4 regions of the Paenibacillus sp. FSL H7-0357 genome follow, and region 1 is predicted to be linked to each of the others. Evidence: riboswitches for the same ligand, from Rfam matches in the RefSeq annotation. Region 1 holds a riboswitch; each other region holds the start of a gene.
The links. A riboswitch is a leader RNA that binds a small molecule or an ion and turns the genes downstream of it on or off. The one in region 1 is predicted to bind thiamine pyrophosphate.
Positions count from the first base shown of each region.

Region 2: it holds a riboswitch for thiamine pyrophosphate, as region 1 does, so the genes downstream of both, H70357_RS10780 (thiamine phosphate synthase) here and H70357_RS14915 (ABC transporter ATP-binding protein) in region 1, are expected to answer to the same signal.
Region 3: it holds a riboswitch for thiamine pyrophosphate, as region 1 does, so the genes downstream of both, thiC (phosphomethylpyrimidine synthase ThiC) here and H70357_RS14915 (ABC transporter ATP-binding protein) in region 1, are expected to answer to the same signal.
Region 4: it holds a riboswitch for thiamine pyrophosphate, as region 1 does, so the genes downstream of both, H70357_RS01945 (ABC transporter substrate-binding protein) here and H70357_RS14915 (ABC transporter ATP-binding protein) in region 1, are expected to answer to the same signal.

Region 1 is NZ_CP009241.1:3,448,853-3,453,934, reverse strand. Features, by position in the region: gene H70357_RS14930 (amino acid ABC transporter ATP-binding protein) at 1-302, opposite strand, end outside; gene H70357_RS14925 (amino acid ABC transporter permease) at 315-983, opposite strand; gene H70357_RS14920 (amino acid ABC transporter substrate-binding protein) at 1,038-1,868, opposite strand; TPP riboswitch at 2,144-2,247, shown strand; gene H70357_RS14915 (ABC transporter ATP-binding protein) at 2,399-3,163, shown strand; gene H70357_RS14910 (ABC transporter permease) at 3,144-3,920, shown strand; gene H70357_RS14905 (ABC transporter substrate-binding protein) at 3,917-4,975, shown strand.
Region 2 is NZ_CP009241.1:2,507,331-2,512,412, forward strand. Features, by position in the region: gene H70357_RS10765 (hypothetical protein) at 1-183, shown strand, start outside; gene H70357_RS10770 (NUDIX hydrolase) at 327-752, opposite strand; gene H70357_RS10775 (SDR family oxidoreductase) at 1,008-1,877, shown strand; TPP riboswitch at 2,026-2,128, shown strand; gene H70357_RS10780 (thiamine phosphate synthase) at 2,241-2,849, shown strand; gene thiS (sulfur carrier protein ThiS) at 2,902-3,105, shown strand; gene H70357_RS10790 (thiazole synthase) at 3,367-4,131, shown strand; gene thiH (2-iminoacetate synthase ThiH) at 4,161-5,082, shown strand, end outside.
Region 3 is NZ_CP009241.1:6,761,693-6,766,774, reverse strand. Features, by position in the region: gene H70357_RS29840 (P-loop NTPase family protein) at 127-981, shown strand; gene H70357_RS29835 (PadR family transcriptional regulator) at 1,133-1,675, shown strand; gene H70357_RS29830 (SDR family oxidoreductase) at 1,706-2,524, shown strand; TPP riboswitch at 2,609-2,715, shown strand; gene thiC (phosphomethylpyrimidine synthase ThiC) at 2,820-4,598, shown strand; gene H70357_RS29820 (response regulator transcription factor) at 4,799-5,082, shown strand, end outside.
Region 4 is NZ_CP009241.1:431,867-436,948, reverse strand. Features, by position in the region: gene H70357_RS01955 (sigma-70 family RNA polymerase sigma factor) at 72-677, shown strand; gene H70357_RS01950 (hypothetical protein) at 655-2,052, shown strand; TPP riboswitch at 2,126-2,236, shown strand; gene H70357_RS01945 (ABC transporter substrate-binding protein) at 2,361-3,431, shown strand; gene H70357_RS01940 (thiamine-binding protein) at 3,508-3,801, shown strand; gene H70357_RS01935 (ABC transporter permease) at 3,798-4,559, shown strand; gene H70357_RS01930 (ABC transporter ATP-binding protein) at 4,579-5,082, shown strand, end outside.

The DNA.
Region 1 (5,082 bases):
AGCGCAGTCATATGCGGAAACAGGTTATAGGACTGAAAAACCATCCCTGTTTTTTGACGGAGGGCCATCAGTGTGTTATGCGGAATTTTCCTGTTTTGCGTAAATTCAAGGTTTAATCCCCCCAGCGACAGGCTGCCCTGATCCGGTATTTCCAGCAGATTAAAACAGCGAAGCAGCGTTGTTTTGCCGGAGCCGGAGGGCCCGATAATCACCAGAACCTTGCCATGCTCCATGCTGAGGTCGATACCTTTTAACACCTGTAGCGAACCGAAGGATTTGTGCAGGCCGCGAATTTCAATCAAGTGATTTCCTCCTTATCTCGCCGAATAACGGTCAAACCGCTGTTCCAGGACATTTTGCAGCGCGGACAGCACGGAGCAGAACAGCAGGTAGAATAATGCAGCCTCACTATAGAGCAGCAGCGGTTCGTAGGTGGTCGCCGTGATCTGCTGCGCTGTTTTGAACATCTCTACGTACGTAATGCTTGCCGCCAGGGAGGTATCCTTTACGAGACTGATAAAAGAGTTCGACAAGGGCGGAACCGATACACGCGCCGCTTGAGGCAGAATAATCCGCCGCAGTGCCTGCCCCCGGCTCATTCCGACGGAAAAGGCAGCTTCCCACTGGCCTTTATGTATGGACAGGATGGCTGCCCGGACGATTTCCGAAGAATAGGCTCCAACACTGAGTGTAAAACCGATTACAGCGGCAATAAAAGGATCCAGCACAATCCCTGCCGCCGGAAGTCCATAAAAGATAATAAAGAGCTGTACCAGCAGCGGTGTTCCGCGGATAACCCAGACGTAGAACCGGGCAATCAGCTTCGGGATTCTCCATGAGGAGAGACGGAACAGCGCGGTAAGAACAGCTAGCAGCAATCCAAGCGCAAAGGAAACAAGCGCCAGCGGAAGGGTATAAGCCACCCCCGCTTTAAACAGGGGCAGCAGTGAATCCATGAAAATCCCAATTTTCCGGTCATCCATCGTTCAGACATCCTTTTTGGACACTCGGCTGCAACTTCGCGCCAGCTCCATTTGTTATTTGGACACATCCGCCCCAAAGTACTTCTCCGATATTTTCAGATAGGTTCCATCGCTCTTCATTTCAGCCAGCGCATTGCTGACAGCATTAACCAGCTCTTCGTTTCCTTTGAGGAAAACTGCCGCACTTTGCGACCCCTCGGCCGTTTCATCCACCTGTTTGATCTTTGCATCTGGTTTTTGCTTCTTTAAGTCGAGATAGGACAAGCCGTCATTTACGGTCGCATCAATCCGGCCGGAGGTCAGCAGGTCTATGGCCTGGTTGAAGCCATCCACAGCGACGATCTCCGCACCGTTCTCCCGGGCGATATCGGACAGGTTGCTGGTCAGCGATTGACCTGCCTTCTTCCCTTTAAGATCCGCGAAGGCTGTAATATCCTGGTTATCCTCGCGCACGATCAGCACTCCCTTAGAGACGATATACGGCTCAGAGAAATCATATTTCACCTTGCGTTCATCCGTGATCGAAACCTCGTTGAATATCGTATCAAAACGTTTGGCATCCATGCCGGCAAACAGGCCATCCCATTGGGTTTCTACAAATTCGGGTTCCACCCCCAGCCGTTTCGTAATCTCCTTGGCAATCTCCACATCAAAACCGGTAAGCTTGCCCTCTGCATCATGAAAAGTAAACGGAGCATATGTCCCTTCCGTACCAATACGCAGCTTGCCACTCGCTTTAACAGCTTCCAGTGAGTTCTGCCCGGCCGGAGCCGCTCCTTCTGTGGGCGCGGCAGTAGCCGCAGGCGCTGTATTGTTATTATTGCCGCATGCCCCTGCCGGCAGCAGAGTTAGCAGCAGCAGGATAGTCAGACTAAGCTTCTTCATCACATGAACCCCTTTCAAAATCCCTCTATTTTTCACTGCATGGACACTTGCTTATCTTGCCCAAAAGCACCGCTGCTTCATCAAGTTTTTTGCATCTTCAGTCAGACCTCTACTTATGCCAGCCGAAACGGTACGGCTCCAGCAAAGAAGCGATTCCCGCTGGTATGATCACGCTGTTCATAACCGGACTGCAGCAAAAGTGAGCGACTGCTTCTCTTTACAAACTGCCGGGATATGGTATATTAATTAGCAATTGCAAATTCAATATTGACCTGTTATTTCACTAGGGGAGTCGGCCGACTGAGACGGAGCTTTAAGCTCCGGACCCTTGGAACCTGATCTGGATCATACCAGCGGAGGGAAGTGGAGCAGAATTGTTCAGCGGAGCCGCACTAAGCTAACTGACTGTGACGTTCAGACCCATTTATTTCCTCCGGAAATGAATGGGTCTTTCTTGTGTCTGCTGTTGCCGCCGATCAGGCAAGTAACGTTAAACAAACTACGCCCGCAGGAGGTTTCCACATTCCAATATGCTCACTATAACCAACCTGGCTTATTCGTTTGCAGCGACTAGGAATCCGGTATTCTCCGGTCTTTCAATGACCGTCCGCCAAGGCGAATTCATTTCCGTTGTTGGAGCCAGCGGCTGCGGGAAAAGCACACTGTTCAAAATCATTGCCGGCCTGCTCGAGCCGTCCGGCGGTGAAATAACCGTACATGGACGCTGCTCTCGTTCGACACGCTCGCGGCTTGGACAGATCGCTTATATGCCGCAGCAGGACCTGCTGCTGCCTTGGAGGACCGTGCTGGACAATTGCCTGCTTCCCTGGGAGCTGAAGCAGGACTCTAGCCGGCACGAGGCACTCGCCCGGATCCGCGGAATGCTCGGCCGCTTTGGCCTTTCCGGCAAGGAAAATGCTTATCCGCAGGAGCTGTCCGGCGGGATGCGCCAGCGGGTCGCCCTGCTGCGCACACTAGCTGCTGGCAACGAACTGCTGCTGCTTGACGAACCGTTTGGAGCGCTGGACGCGATCACCAAACGGGAGATGCACCGCTGGCTGCTGGAGCTGTGGGGCGGGCTCGATAAGTCCGTTCTGTTCATCACTCATGATCTTGAAGAAGCGCTGCTGCTCAGCGACCGGATTTATTTGATGACCGGCGGCTCTGGCGGCGGGCTGCAGGAGCTGATCGTCACTTTGCCGAGACCCAGACATTACAAAATGAATTATGAACCGCAGTTTGTTGCCCTGCGGGAGGATTTGGAGTGTAGATTGCATGAGAGCTCTATGGTATAAGAAACAGCTGCGGACTTATGGCCCCTTTCTACTGCTTGTGGTGCTGCTTATTGCGGCATGGGAGATCACAGCACAGCTGAACATGATCCCTTCATTTATTCTCCCGGGGCCAAGTGCAATTTGGACAGCGCTGATTGAAAAGCGGGGGCTGCTGTTCGGAGAGCATTTGCCCGCCACGTTGCAGGAGACACTGATCGGGTTTGCCCTCTCGGTTGTCTGCGGAACACTGCTGGGTACCGGCATGCATATGTTCGCTCCGCTCGCCAAAGCACTTTATCCCATGCTGATTATCAGCCAGACCATTCCGCTGATCGCGCTCTCACCTATTTTTATTATGTGGTTCGGCTATACCCTGTGGGGCAAGGTTGCTGTCGTCTTTCTGACTGCCTTTTTTCCTGTTGTGGTAGCCGTCTATGACGGTCTGCGGCAAAGCGGCAGCCTGTACAGAGACCTTCTCCTGACGCTTGGGGCAAACCGCTGGCAGATATTGCGCAAGACGCAGATTCCGCTGGCGCTGCCCTCCTTTTTCTCCGGACTTAAGCTTTCTATCGTCTACTGTGTGATCGGAGCGACGATCGGGGAATGGCTGGGCGGCAGCCGGGGGCTTGGTTATTTCAGCCGCCGGATGGCCGGCAATCTGCAAAGTGCAGAAATGTTCGCCGCCGTATTGCTGCTGTCCGCTTTGGGTGTAGCCTTGTTTCTCAGTATCGCTGTGCTCGAAAAACTCATTTTGCAGAAAAGAGGATTTTACCGATGACCCATCCTGAGCTGTATCGCAATCATTCCACACATAAGAAATCACACCGACTTATTCCATACTTATTGTTGTTATGCCTGCTTACCCTCTTAAGCGGCTGCGCCAGCGCAAAAGACCCGGATACCTCCGCCGCTTCTTCAGAGAATTCCAGCGGCAAACCGCACAAGCTGACTATAATGCTCGACTGGTATCCGAACGCAGTTCATTCCTTCCTGTATGCTGCTCAGCAGAATGGCTATTTTGCCGAAGAAGGGCTGGAGGTGGACATTCAAATGCCGGCGGACAGCAATGATGCTTTGAAGCTTGTCGCCGCAGGTAAAGTCGATCTGGCTCTCAGCTACCAACCACAGGTATTAATGGCGCGGAGTGAAGGAATACCTGTAAAATCTGTCGCAGCGCTCGTAAGGCATCCGCTCAATCATCTTCTGGTCCCCGCAGAGAGCGGGATAACCGGCCCGAAAGAACTCACAGGCAAAAATGCCGGATACTCCTCCATTCCCCTGTATGAAGCGATGCTCCGGACAATGGTCAAATACGACGGAGGCGATCCGGCTTCACTGAACCTGATTGATGTTGGATTCGATCTTATTCCTGCTCTTTCTACCGGACGCGCAGACGGCATTATCGGCGGATTTATTAATCATGAGGCATTGATATTGGAAAAAGAAGGCCACCCCGTCACTTCATTCGATCCGACGGACTACGGAGTACCGGACTATTATGAGCTTGTGCTTGTTGCCAGTGAACAGGGCTTGTTGGATAAGGAGGATGACTACCGGAAGTTCATGAATGCGGCACGCAAAGGACAGCAATTCGTACAGGAGCAGCCTCAGCAGGCACTTGAAATATTGTTTGCACACGAAGATGCTACCGCCCCGCTCGACCAAGCAATCGAGACAAAAAGTCTGGAAATCCTTCTGCCGCTGATGGATGCAGGAAAACTGCCTTTTGGACAGCAGGAGGAGAAATCCTGGGAGAACGTGCACACGTGGCTGTCCGAGAACGGACTGTTGAGCGGAGAAACGGACAGCAAGGATGCTTTTGTTAATCTGTAGGAGCTAAGTTCAAAGGACCGAAGTTTAGAGATTCATGTATGGGGACTGGACTTATGTATGGCTGATTTAGGGGCCGTCTGCTGTGGAAGTGCAATAGAATGGGCCTC
Region 2 (5,082 bases), 940 kb from region 1:
CTGCTGCTTGCGATGTTTGCACTCGGCGGCATCATCAGCAAACCATTGCGTCTTGCCGCAGCCGGCATGCGCGAGAACCGTGACGTATCCGCAGAGACAGGCAAAATCCGTACCTTAAGCCTGCTGCTCATGGTGGCGCTGGTGCTGATGGTGTTTTTCATGGTGTACAACAGTATTATTTAAGACTTCCTTCATAGAAAGACTACAGAAAGCCCGCCTCCGGAATGGCATGGAGAGCGGGCTTTTGGGTGCAGACATTACTTCGGGACAAGTCTATCGGGTACCACCCCGCCATGCCGCTGCCACAGATTGTAGCATACAACGCTTTACAGCAGTTCGTTCAGGGAGAAAACATGGCTTTTCTCAAATTCAGCGAGGATTCCCGCCGGAAGCAGGCGTTGAAGCTCGAGCCGGGTACACCATTTATAATCCGAATGCTCTACGGACAGATGTACCGCATGGTCTGTGCTCCGGCACAAATAGGTGATAATGACAAGCTGCCTTGCCGGATCGGTTAGAAACGAGGTTGCATACAGCAGATTGCCGACAGTAACCGCAAGTCCGGTCTCCTCATAAATCTCCCTTTCCAGAGCCGCCTCCAGGTCTTCTCCGAATTCTATTTTTCCGCCCGCACATTCCCAGGTGCCCGCTCCGACAGAATCTCTTGCCGCACGCCGAACAAGCAGAATCCGGCCTCCATGTACAATAACTCCTTTGACAGCAACGATGATGCTGCGTGTGTGTTTGACCATATTGCGTGCTCTCCCCTCTGCGCAGAGTCTGCATAAATCTGCAACTCCATTGCTGGATTAGTGCTTTCTCTCTAAAGTATATCGTCTTCCCCGGCAAAAACGACTGACATTTTAGTTTGACCGCGCCCAAGGTGTGGTAAGTAACATAACGTAAAGCAAATGAAGAGATGATCTGCAGGTGCATAAACCAGGCACCCTGAGCCAACCCTAAAACGATGAGTAACCAACAGGTACACAGCGAAAGGAGAATGGATCATGCCAGACAACACGCAAACCAAAAAAACATTACCTCCGCAGGTGCAGGACCGCCAGCCCGGAATTGAAAGTGAAATGAATCCGCTGCCGGAATTCGAGACCTCAGCCTATAAGGCGGCGGGCAAGCTGCTGGGCAAGGCGGCTCTGATTACAGGAGGAGACAGCGGTATTGGCCGGGCGGTTGCCGTTCATTTTGCCAAGGAGGGTGCGGATGTCGTTATTTCCTACCTCAATGAGCATTCCGATGCCGAAGAGACTAAACGCCAGGTGGAGCAAGAGGGGCGGAAGTGCGTTCTGATTGCCGGCGATATCGGCGTGGAGGCGTTCTGCCAGGATCTGATCAATAAGACGGTGGAAGGACTCGGCAAGCTGGATATCCTGATTAATAATGCGGCCGAGCAGCATCCGCAGGAGAAGATTGAGGATATTACCTCTGAGCAGCTGGAGCGGACGTTCCGCACGAATATTTTTTCGATGTTCTATTTGACCAAGGCAGCCATGCCCCACCTGAAAAAAGGGTCCACGATTATCAACACAACTTCGATCACAGCATACCGGGGCAGCCCGCAGCTGCTGGACTATTCGTCCACCAAAGGTGCGATTCTCAGCTTTACCCGTTCGCTGTCGATGAATCTGGCGGACAAAGGCATCCGGGTAAATGCCGTAGCGCCGGGACCGATTTGGACACCGCTTATTCCGTCGACCTTTGACGCGAAGAAAGTCAGTGAATTCGGCGGCACGCAGCCAATGAAACGCCCGGGACAACCGGAGGAACTCGCTCCGGCCTATGTGTATCTGGCTTCCGATGATTCATCTTATGTAAGCGGACAGGTAATGCATGTGAATGGCGGCGAGGTCGTAAACGGCTAAACGCGGTTGCTGATTTCACTGCTATGAATAATTAGAGTCTGGAGCGGACCCTTGGGTTCCGCTCTTTTTGATGCAGGCCTCTTTTAAAGGATGGCTCTTCAAGGAATAATATGTTAGTATATGAAACGTTAAGCGTAATTGAATATGAATTTGTCACTAGGGGTGCCGCAAGGCTGAGACGAACATACCCGTTCGGACCCTTTGAACCTGATCTGGTTTATACCAGCGTAGGGAAGTGGAGAACGAATAACTGCAGCGGGGCTGAATGGCCCGGTATTCCTGTATATATTCCAGACTGCCTCCTTTACGGGGGCGGTCTTTTTTGTGTTTGCCGGTAATGCAAAAGAACAGGAGAAGGTGAACGTGTTGAAAGAGATACATTTGATCTCGGATGGAAGGCAGAATCCGGCGCAGTTTGTTCAGCTGGCTGCGGCTGTGCAATTCATAGTGGATTATATCCATCTCCGGGAAAAGGCAATGTCTGCGCGGGAGCTCATAGCTCTGACGGAGCAGCTGATCATAGCGGGGGTTCCGCCTGCCAAGCTGGTGATCAACGACCGGATAGACGTTGCTCTGGCCGCAGGGGCGGGCGGGGTCCAGTTGGCTTGGCACAGCCTGCCGCCTGCCGTAGCGCGCAGCGTAGCACCGGACCTGCGATTGGGAAGGTCGGTGCATTCCCCGGAGGAGGCGGCTGAATCCGGCCGGCAGGGAGCGGACTTCTGCCTGTTCGGGCATGTGTTTCCCTCGGCCTGCAAGCCGGGGCAGCGGGAACGCGGATTGCAGCAGCTGGCTGAGGCTGTCCGCTGCAGCAGCATTCCGCTGATCGCCATAGGCGGAATTGAGCCGGGCAATGCCGGAAAGGTTCTGGCAACGGGTGCTGCCGGAATTGCCGTAATGTCCGGAATATGCAGTGCAGGAGATCCTGTGGCCGCTGCTACAGCCTACAGATCAGCAGTTCAGGCCGTACCCTAAGCTTGAAGCCATTTAATAATGCTCCTGCACCAGTTAAAGGAGGTGAGCAAGCATGAATTTGATCGTGAATGGAAAAGGCGGGACCTATGAAGAGAGCTGCCGGACTGTAGCTGATCTGCTATGCCGGTCCGAGTGGACCGGGAGACTGGTTATCGTGGAGCTGAACGGTGAGATCGTCGGCAAGGACGTTTACGGAAATACGCTGCTGAGCGAAGGTGACCGCGTAGAGCTGGTCCACTTTGTCGGCGGTGGCTAAAGTGCCAGTGCGTGTTGCCGGATGCAAGAAGCAAGAGGTAAGTGGTATGAGGTAAGTGGCAAGTGGTAGGAAGTAAGACGTAAGACGTAAGACGTAAGAAGCAAGAGTTAAAGGCAAGACGTAAGAGGTAAGACGTAAGAAGCAAGAGTTAAAGGTAAGACGTAAGACATAAGACGTAAGACATAACAGGTAAGATCAAAACTCGGCGTATCAGCAACAGAGGCCGCATTTTAGCGGGCCATTATCTCAGGAGGCGATTTTATGCAAGATCCTTTCGTTATCGGCGGAACCCCTTTATCCAGCAGGCTGTTTATCGGAACCGGGAAATATAGCCGCAATACCCTTATTCCCGAAGTGATTGCACGCTCGGGTTCTCAGGTCATTACGGTGGCTCTGCGCCGGGTTGATCCGGAGAGTGACGACAACATTGTTGCGCATATCCCCTCCCATATGACGCTGCTGCCCAATACCTCCGGCGCGCGCACAGCCGAAGAAGCGGTGCGTATTGCCAGACTGGCCAGGGCGGCAGGACTGGGCAATTGGGTAAAGATCGAGGTCATTAATGATCAGAAATATTTGCTGCCTGATAATATGGAGACAGTTAAAGCCACGGAAATATTGGCTGCAGAGGGTTTCGTTGTACTGCCGTATATGAGTCCCGATCTTTCCGCAGCTATCCGGCTCAAGGCAGCCGGAGCTGCCGCTGTTATGCCGCTGGGTGCGCCCATCGGCTCGAACCGCGGCCTGCAGACCAAGGAGCTGCTGCGGATTCTGATCGCAGAAGTGGATCTTCCGGTGATTGTTGACGCCGGTATTGGCAGACCTTCCGAGGCAGCTGAGGCAATGGAAATGGGCGCATCCGCCGTGCTGCTGAACACGGCAATTGCCACTGCGCGTGATCCGCTTCTGATGGCGGAGGCATTCCGTGAGGCGGTAACCGCAGGGCGCAAGGCTTATCTGGCCGGACTGGGGCCGGTGGAGGAGGCGGCAACGGCCTCGTCGCCGCTGACCGGCTTTCTGTCCTAGTCAATGCAGAGAAGGAAGGGAGGAAGAGCATGAGCTTTTTTGATACGGTGATTCGGTTAGAGCAGCTTCCTTACGAGACTTTATGGAAGCAGTATACTGCGGTGGATGTGAAGCGGGCGCTACGATTGGAACAGCTGGACGAAGACGGGCTGATGGCACTGCTGTCTCCCGCGGCGGAGCCTTACCTGGAGGAAATGGCGCAGAAAGCGCAAAGATTGACACGTACGCACTTCGGGCATGTGATGCAGCTGTTTACGCCGATGTATTTGGCCGATTTTTGCGTGAATCATTGCACTTATTGCAGCTTTAGTTCGATTTATGACTTTCCGCGCAAAAAACTGACACTGGAGGAGGTCAGGCAAGAAGCAGAAACCATCGCCGCCACAGGCCTGCGCCACATTCTGATTTTGACCGGCGAATCCCGGAGTGAAAGTCCGGCCGCTTATGTGAGGGAGTGCGTGAAGGTGCTCCGTGACTATTTTTCTTCAGTCAGCATTGAGGTTAATCCGCTCTCTACGGAAGAATACAATGATCTGAGGGTGGCAGGGGTAGACGGTCTTACCTTGTATCAGGAGGTGTACCATCAGGAGACCTATCGAAAGCTGCATGTGAAGGGTCCGAAGAGAGTCTACCGCAACCGTCTGGATGCGCCCGAACGCGGCTGCCGCGCCGGGTTTCGATCCGTGAATATTGGTGCCCTGCTGGGGATGTATGATTGGCGCCAGGAGGCTCTGGCAACGGCCCTGCATGCGAGATACTTGCAGGACAAGTACCCGGAGTGCGAGATCGGCTTGTCGATTCCCCGTTTTCGCCCTTATCTCGGAGAATTCAATCCGGCAAGTGATGTAACCGACCGTGCGCTGGTGCAGATCATACTGGCTTACCGCCTGTTTCTGCCCCGTGCGGGCATTTCATTGTCCACGCGGGAACCGGCAGCTTTGCGCGATCATC
Region 3 (5,082 bases), 3.3 Mb from region 1:
GGAAAGGTGTAATTTAAACCCATTCTGCGGATACCTTAGGGTATCCGCTTTTATTGTCGTGGGAAACCGCATCTCTATCGCTCCTAACCTACATATCCTCCTACTAATGATTGGAGGGATTTTATTATGAAACCGAAGTTAGTCTTGATTGAGGGATTACCAGGATTCGGGAAAACAACAACGGCTCAATTAGTTCATGAAATTCTTACGGAAATGAACCTTAAATCTCAGCTGTTTTTAGAAGGGGATTTGGAGCATCCAGCGGATTATGAGGGAGTCGCCTGTCTCGAGAAAAATGAATTCGATGAATTATTGGGTACCCATGAGAAGTTTCGGGATTTGTTGAATAATCGTGTGATTAAACAAGGTAGCCATTCTTTCCTGGAATATCGAAAAATCGCAAATGAATATGGGCCGGATTTTCCAGATGAGTTATTGCAGGCAGTTGCCAAAAATGATGTTTATGAATTGTCGCTAGCTCAAAACAGGAAACTGATAACAGAGCGTTGGAAGGGATTTTCGGCGAATATTTTAAATGGCCCAGACACCTTTGTTTTTGATTGTTGTTTTATACAAAACCCTGTGACCATTGGAATGATTAAATATGGTGCACAGAAGGAAGACGTTATAAATTATGTTCTAGAACTGGCAGCGATTGTGGAGCGGCTGAATCCATTGCTGCTTTACGTAGAGCAGAATGATCTTGATCATTCTTTCAGAAAGGCCGTTAAGGAAAGACCTAAAGAATGGTCGGAGGGATTTATTGAATATTATACTAACCAAGGGTATGGAAAAAAACAGGGTTATACAGGTTTAGAAGGAACCTTGGAGGTACTAAAGGCAAGAAGGGAATTGGAAGAAGAAATATTTAACGGCATAAACATAGCCAAGAAAAAAGTAAATAACTCTTCTTATGACTTAAATGATTATAAGCAAGTTTTGGTGGGGATTTTATCAGAATATTTTAGTTCAGCAAATTAAGTACAAATGACAAGCCGAGTTGATTTCAGGCATTCACTGCTGACTTCACTCGGTTTTTTTTGCTTAAATATTATATATTGACGTGATATATATTGGTCTGATATATTACTGAGTGTAATATGTAGATGTTTTAAATAAGGAGGAGCTATTCTTGAACAGTCAGGATGTTATTTTAGGCTTGCTCATGAAAGAAGCGTTGACTGGCTACGAAATAAAGCAGTTATTGGAGAATGTGTTGTCTAATTTCTATAGCTCTAGTTATGGCACGATTTATCCTACGCTTGCCCGAATGGAGAAGGAAGAATTAATAACCAAGGAAATTGTGCCCCAGAAAGGTAAGCCAAACAAGAATGTTTATAACATAACGGCTAAAGGGCGAGATTGTTTTAACGACTATTTACTAGCGCCACTAGAGGGAGACAGTAGTAAGAAATCCGATTTTATGATGAGGCTTTATTTTGGCCGATTTGTGGGGTATGACAAGGTGATTTTCTGGTTGAAGCAAGTACAAGAGGAATCACAAAAAAAGTTAGATCAGTTATTAGAGCAGTATTCACATTATAAAGATGAAATGCACCCGGCCCAGATCATCTGCATCCAGATTGGGATAGCAGAATATAAAGCTAAACTTACAACTATTGCCGAGGGATTGTTAAGCATGGAGCAGTTAGAGGAAGAGAAGAGCAGCATTTAGCGAATTCAGATACTTTTAGGAGGAATTTTAATGAAAACAATTTTTATCACGGGTGCTTCATCTGGCATTGGGAGAGCTACAGTAAAACATTTTGCTGAAAGAGGATGGAACGTAGTAGCCACGATGCGTGCACCTGAAAAAGAAACTGAATTCATTACATTGGACAATGTGTTGGTGTTGCGGTTAGATGTTGAGAAAACAGATACCATTCAATCTGCATTATCTGAAGCTATTCAGCGGTTTGGTAAAATTGACGTTCTCCTGAACAATGCCGGATATGGGACAATGGGACTTATAGAAGTAGCTACGGATGAGCAGATCCGCAGACAATTTGAAGTGAATGTTTTTGGTCTTATTAGTATGACTAAAGCCATGCTGCCTCATTTTAGATCTAATCAGGAAGGGTTGCTAATCAACATCTCTTCAATGGGAGGGATCGTGACCTTTCCTACGATGTCTCTGTATCACTCCACTAAATTCGCGGTAGAAGGTTTTTCTGAATCCGTATCTTTTGAATTAGCATCACAAAACATCAAAGTAAAGTTGATTGAACCAGGAGCCATTAGCACGGACTTTGGCGGAAGATCGATGGAGTTCTTTTTTAATGATGGCTTAACGGATTATAAATCATTTACTACTGCCTTTCTGGGTAAATTAGGGGAAATGGAAAAAGCTCCAGACTATGCCTCGGCACCAGAACTTGTAGCTGACACTATTTATCAAGCGGCCACAGACGGTACAAGCAAATTCCGTTATGTAGTGGGAGAAGATGCGAAAATGCTCATAAGTATGAAGAAAAATACGGTTGAGGAAGAGTATCTAAGTAATATAGCTCAGCATTTTTCATAAAAGAGGACATGTTTATCCAAAGCTCTATTAAGAACACCGGTTGACAATTGCTGGATTTCTCTGTAACTTAAACATAACTAAATAAGAAACCACTAGGGGAGCCTGAATAGGCTGAGACGGGAAAAATGCATTCCTGGACCCTTGAACCTGATCTGGATCATACCAGCGTAGGAAAGTGGAGTCGGACCTTTATTTCATTGTTGGCGTTAGCCTTATATGGATTTTTGAGCCGCTCCATGTGGAGCGGCTTTTTTGCGCGTTTTCTTATTTACTCAAACCTTAAGGAGGAAATAAGATGCCGAATCAAGAGAAGAAACATGAGGTCGATCTGTGTGCTTTTCCGGGAAGTCACAAGGTGTATGTGGAGGGCTCACGGCCTGATATTCAAGTTCCGATGCGCGAGATTACATTAAGCCGAACCTCGGGTACGGCCGGAGAAGCGGAGAATGCTCCTGTCCGTGTCTATGATACAAGCGGGCCTTATACTAACGATGAAGCCTATAGCGATATCCGCAAGGGGTTAACGCCTCACAGGCTTCAGTGGATCGCGGAGCGGGGAGATGCCGAATCTTACGAAGGAAGAACGGTCAAGCCGGAGGATAACGGGAATCTCACGGAGAAGTCGGCGGCAGAGGTGTTTCCGGGATTGCAGCGTCGGCCCTTGAGAGCCAGAGAAGGCGGCAATGTCAGCCAGCTGCATTATGCGCGCAGAGGCCTGATTACGTCGGAGATGGAATTTATCGCAATCCGGGAAAATGTAACCCCTGAGTTTGTTAGAGAGGAAGTAGCCAGCGGCCGTGCGATCATTCCAGCGAATATTAACCATCCTGAGAGTGAACCGATGATTATCGGGCGGAATTTCCTGGTGAAGATCAATGCCAATATCGGGAATTCGGCGGTGTCCTCTTCCATTGATGAAGAAGTTGAGAAGATGAGATGGGCTACCCGCTGGGGAGCGGATAATATTATGGATCTGTCGACAGGCAAAAATATTCACACCACCCGTGAATGGATTATCCGCAACTCTCCGGTACCTATCGGGACAGTGCCTATCTATCAGGCTTTGGAAAAGGTAAACGGCAAGGCTGAGGATTTAACTTGGGAGGTATACCGGGACACTCTGATCGAGCAGGCGGAGCAAGGAGTGGATTATTTCACCATTCACGCCGGGGTACTGCTGCGTTACATCCCATTAACGGCCAAAAGAATGACGGGCATCGTCTCCAGAGGGGGTTCAATTATGGCGGCCTGGTGCCTGGCCCATCATCAGGAGAACTTTCTCTATACGCATTTCGAGGATATTTGTGAAATCATGAAGGCTTATGATGTGGCGTTCTCTTTGGGTGACGGGCTGCGGCCAGGCTCCATTGCCGATGCTAATGATGAAGCCCAGTTTGCCGAGCTGGAGACATTGGGTGAATTAACCTCGCTTGCCTGGAAGCATGATGTTCAGGTGATGGTGGAAGGTCCGGGCCATGTACCGATGCATCTGATCAAAGAGAATATGGATAAACAGCTTGAGCTTTGCCATGGCGCTCCTTTTTACACACTGGGTCCACTGACTACGGATATTGCACCCGGCTATGATCATATCACCTCGGCTATTGGAGCGGCGATGATCGGCTGGTTCGGAACGGCGATGTTGTGTTATGTTACCCCGAAGGAGCATCTAGGATTGCCTAACAAAAATGATGTGCGGGAAGGCGTCATCACCTATAAAATTGCCGCCCATGCAGCCGACTTGGCCAAAGGACACAAGGGGGCGCAGGATCGGGATAACGCACTCTCCAAAGCGCGCTTCGAGTTCCGTTGGCGGGATCAGTTCCATTTGTCACTCGACCCGGAACGGGCGCTGGAATATCATGATGAGACCCTTCCGGCGGAAGGAGCCAAAACGGCTCATTTCTGCTCTATGTGTGGACCCAAGTTCTGCAGTATGCGCATTTCTCATGGTATCCGCGATACGGCGAGGTTGCAGGATGGACAAGAAGAACCGGAGCAAGAGATGATTGCCGCAGGGATGCGGGACAAAGCAGAAGAGTTTAAGGAAGGCGGAGGTCTGATCTATAAATAAACTGTCGGTCGGGGACTATAGCCTAATCGCCCTCCTCCCTCTCAATTGACAGTCTCCGGGCGTATACCTATAATGTAAATCAGATTATGAAAGCTGTTTCATTTCTGATAGATAAGTTTGTTTCAATGAGATGGAACCCCTTAATCAAGCGGGTTTCATTTTGTTTTTTAGTGTATTTTTGTTCGTAAAAAGGAGAAGCCATGGACACAACGTTCTGCAAAATATTGGTGGTGGACGATGAAATGCTGGTACGGCAGGGGATAATCCATCTGCTGGACTGGGAAGGGGAAGGGTTTCAGATTGCGGGCGAGGCCTCCAACGGAAGAGAGGCTTTTGAATTAATTGAATTACAGCGTCCGCATATCATCCTGACCGATATCGTTATGCCTGTGATGGACGGGGAAGAGCTGATCCGGCTCGTCAAGGGGATGTATCCGGAAATTGAGGTGATCGTGCTCAGCAGCTTCAGTGAGTTCGAATATGT
Region 4 (5,082 bases), 3.0 Mb from region 1:
CGGAAACAATCATGAGTGATTTGCTCTCCGGACGACGTAGTAATGAATAGTATATACGCCGGAGGTTGCCTATGACGTTCAATCCTAATGACAGCCTGGCATGGGCCGGGCGGTTCAAAAACAAAGATAAAAAAGCACTCGCAGAAGCGATTGATTTCTTTGGCCCTGATGTGCAAAGACTGGTCTGGCGTATTCTGTCCGGCACCGGAAGCGCGGAGGATGTTGAGGAATGTGTGAGCGATGTGTTTATGGCGGCATGGAGCGGAATCAGCCGTTATGAGCCCGAGCGCGCCTCCTTCCGCACCTGGCTGTTCCTGCTGGCCAAATACAAAGCGCTGGACCTGAGACGCAAGCTGCTGCGCCGGGGCGGAACCGGAGAAGCAGCTGCCTCCAGAGCTACATGGAATGAGATTTCCGCCGAACAGGAAGTTCTTTCCCGAGAGACGGCCAGTGAATTGATCGGCTGCGTGCAGCAGCTGGGCGAACCGGACCGCAGCCTGTTTCTGCGCAGATATTTCCTTTATGAGAGCCTTGATCAGCTAGCGCAAACCTTCAGTCTCAGTAAAAGGGCAGTCGAAAGCCGCTTATACCGTTGCCGGACGCTGATCAAGCAGGCGCTAGGCCTGTCTGAGAGTCAGGGAAAGGAGGCTCAACATGGCCAAAGACATGAAAATTGAGGAACAGCGCCTGTTCGGGATGATTGATTCTATGAGCTTCAGCGATGCAGAGCTTGCCTTAGGTGTTCTGCCGGAGGTTGACCAAGGTCCGCACCTGGCAGACGAAGAGGAGGCAGCTTCGCTCGCCCGCGTCAAAGCATGTACACTTGCCCGTCTGGAGCCCGAAGCCGCTGTCCACACCTTCCGTTCCCTCGCCTGGAGATCCCGGAGGCGGAATATCTTCGCGGCCGCAGCGGCAGTAATACTCATCGCTGCCGGTATGCTCGCTTTCTCTCCTGAGGTACAGGCCGGGTTAAGAAAGGCGCTGAGTTTCCTTCCTGGCTTCGGCACTGTTGTGGAGAACAGCCCCGGTGACCGGATCTATGTACTGAGCAAACCCTATGACATTGCTGTGGGGGACGGAAGTCTGACCGTAGATGCCGTTCTCCTGCAAGAGCTTGGCGGGAGCATTACGCTTCGCGGCCGGAAAGTCCCTGAAGTCAGCGAGTTTGAGGCAGATATCGGCGGTAACCGCTATACTTTCACCTCTTATATGCGTTCGTCCTCGGAGGGAGAGTGGTACGGCAGCTACAGTTCAACTCAAGCGCTGCAACTGAAGAAGGATAATCTTCTAACCCTGCATCTGGGCGGCACAACCATTGGTCCGTTACAGCTCACCGCTCCGAAGACAGCTGAGGAGCTCGGGGAACTCGGCGCAAGCGATATACAGCAGGATGTGCGGATTACTGCTTTTCCGGTGGACCTTGGCGGCGGGCTTGTCCGTGTCCAGTTATTGCCCACTCTGACGGCGGAATCCGGGCTGACTGTCCATTCTTACGGACTGGAGCCGCTGGTGCCTGGATCAGGTCTCTATATAGAGAACGCGGCAGGAGAAAAGGCGGCACTGGAGCAGCCTGAATCCATGTCCTATCCTTCCGACTTCCGGTTTCATGAGACTGCCGGGGCGGGCACTTGGCCTTATACGGTCTTCATTCCTTATATTGAAGTTTCAGATCGTGACGCCGTATCTGCAGAAGTAGAGATTCCGCTGCCTGATATCGGCCAGGAGAAAATGCTCCACACACGCGCGGAAATCGCGGGCTTTCCGGTAGAGTTCACCCGCATTGAACGTACCGGCGAGACGGCTGCCAGCGTCGATGTGAATGTGAATTTCAATGCCGCAAAACTACGGACGCTGAAGTATTTCCTTATTCGCTATCCGGGGCAGGCGGACAACAGCTCATTCTCTTGGGTGAATACCGACCAGACCTACGGCGTGATGAAAACCCTCCATTTAGAAACAAAACCCGGGGAGGATAAGCTGCGGTTTAAGCTGTCCGAGCCGCATTTTCTGCTCAAAGGGCCGTGGCGCCTGCCGCTGAAGCTTGATAGCTAAGCAGAGTTGCTACTGGACAACTATGGAGCGGGCGTCTATAATACACCGTAAGAACACAGCAATACCTATAACTTCATAGTACCAGGGGTGCTGGAATTGGCCGGCTGAGATTGTATCCCACAAGATACTGACCCTTATACCTGATCTGGATAATGCCAGCGTAGGAATCGTCAATCGCTTACGGCCGTTTATGGCCCAAGCACAACCTTGCGCAAGTAACTGGTGTCCCGATTCTCGGGGCGCCTTTTTTGTATGGGACTATTCAGAATTTGGAAGACTAGGGTTGCTGGAAGGAGAGAAGAAGAGAAATGGGAGTCACAAAAGTATTAAAGCTCAGCCTCACCTGCATGCTGGTCTTTGCCATTGCCGGATGCGGCAATAGCAATGGGAACTCTGGCGGGAATGCAGCAGACACTGCCGGGAACAGCACCACTGCTCCTGAAACCACTGCCGGGGCAGCAACGGACGCTCCGAAGGAGCTGACCAAGGTCAAGGTCGCGCTGGACTGGACGCCGAATACAAATCATACCGGGCTTTATGCGGCAAAAGAGCTGGGCTATTACGAAGAGGAAGGGCTGGATGTTGAAATCGTGCAGCCGGGTGCTGCCGGGTCCGACACGATGGTTACCTCGGGCGAAGCTGCTTTTGGCATCAGTGCCCAAGAGGCGCTGACGCTGGCCCGCCTGCAGAAGGTGCCGCTCGTGTCCATCGCCGCTATCATTCAGCATAATACCTCCGGGTTCGCTGCACCGAAAGACCGCAATATTAAGACACCGAAGGATTTCGAAGGCAAAACCTACGGTGGCTGGGGTTCCCCTGCCGAAGAAGCGGCCATGAAAGCCATTATGGACCCCGAAGGCGGAGATGTGAAAAAGGTGAAGCTGGTGAACATCGGTGAAGCGGACTTCTTCACCGCCGTGAAACGCGACATTGATTTTGCCTGGATCTTCTATGCCTGGACCGGGATTGAAGCGGAGCTGCGCGGAGAACCGCTCGACATGCTCTACCTCAAGGATTATGCACCCCAGCTCGATTACTACACGCCGGTACTGACTACGAGCGAGAAGGAAATTGCCGAACATCCGGAGCTGGTGAAGGCTTTCCTTAAGGCTACCTCGAAAGGTTATCAATACGCCATTGATCAGCCGGAGGAAGCCGCAGCCATTCTTTCCAAAGCTGTTCCCGAGCTGGATCCCAAGCTGGTCCTGGCCAGCCAGAAATGGATCAGCCCGAAATACAAGGATGATGCCGTCCGCTGGGGCGAGCAGAAGAGCGAGGTCTGGCAGGATTACGCCGACTGGATGTATGGCCTGAAGCTGCTCGATCAGCCGCTGGATGTTCCAAGCACATTTACGAATGAGTTTTTGCCAGCTAACTGATTAAGGATGAAGTGATTGAATGTTCGTTTCGCGCTGTACGCAGATTACCCATTTAAACTGAGAGGATTGATATGTTGTGGCCAATACATTGCTAAGCATTCAGGTAATTCCCAAAACTCCGAACAACGAGGATTCGATTCCTTACGTGGACAAAGCCATCGAAGTGATTCAGAAATCCGGTGTGAAACATCAGGTGAACCCGCTGGAGACCACGATGGAGGGCGACATCACCGAGCTGCTTGAGGTTGTGCGCCAGATGCATGAAGCGCTGATTGCAGCAGGCAGTCCGAGCGTCATCTCCCAGATCAAAATTGCCCATAACCCGAATGGAATCAGCATGGACAAGCTGACGGAGAAATACCGGCCGTGAGATCGTATTGGAAACAGATTTGGCCGCCCCTTGTGGCGGTCGTCTTTTTTCTGGGGTTATGGCAAGTTTCGGTATCCCTGTTCCATATCGAGTCATGGATTCTTCCCAGCCCAAGCGATATCGCCCGGGAAACCTCGGGCAATGCTTCCGGCATTTGGGCACATACAGCGGCTACGCTGCGCCTTACCCTGATCGGCTTCCCTATCGGCACAGGCGTGGGTCTTATTGTTGCCCTGCTGCTGCATCTGCTGCCTTGGCTCAAGAGAGCGCTCTACCCGCTGCTCATTCTCAGTCAAAATGTGCCCTCCATTGCGCTCGCGCCGCTGCTGATTATCTGGTTCGGCTTCGGGCTGCTGCCGAAGATTGTGCTGATTACGCTGGTCTGCTTCTTCCCGGTTTCAGTCGCTGCCATGGGCGGCCTGATGCAAAGCGACCGGACCATGCTGAACTATATGAAGATGGCCGGCGCGAACAAATGGCAGATCTTCACCAAGCTGGAGCTTCCGGGCTCCCTGCCCGCCCTGTTCTCGGGACTTAAAATTTCGGCCACCTACGCCGTAATGGGCGCTGTTGTCGCGGAATGGATCGGCGCTGACAAGGGCATCGGCTACTACATGCTGCTGCAAAAATCCGCTTACCGCACAGACCGCGTATTCGTCGCCATTGCCATCATCGTGCTGCTCAGTCTTGTGCTGTTCGCACTTATCGCGCTGCTGGAGAAATGGCTGGTGCGCTGGAAACCGCGCAAAAGTTCCTAGAAAAGGAGGATGGCCGACAATGCCGCATATTACAGATAACCCGCCATCCGGCACTGAAGCAGCCGGCATTCCTGAATCCAGGACCTTACCGCCTGCACTTGAGGTAAAAGGAGTCTCCAAAACCTTCACCCACCGCCGCCGCGAAACCCGCGTGCTGGACAACGTATCCTTAACAGTGCAGCCGCAGGAATTCGTCTCAATTGTCGGACCCTCAGGCTGCGGAAAAAGCACTTTATTCCATATTATCGGGGGCCTGGAGCTGCCGGATGCCGGAACGGTAAGCATGAACGGCAACCTTGTTACAGGGCAGCGCGGAGAGATCAGCTATATGCCGCAGCAGCCCGCGCTGTTCCCTTGGCGGAGCATCGAGGACAACGTCCTGCTCGCCGGTGAGCTTAAGGGCGCGCCGCAGGCTGCGGCGCGGGAAACCGCCCGCCACTGGCTGGCCAAGGTCGGCCTTAGCGGCTTCGAGCGGGCCTACCCGCATATGCTGTCGGGCGGCATGCAGCAGCGGGCAGCCTTC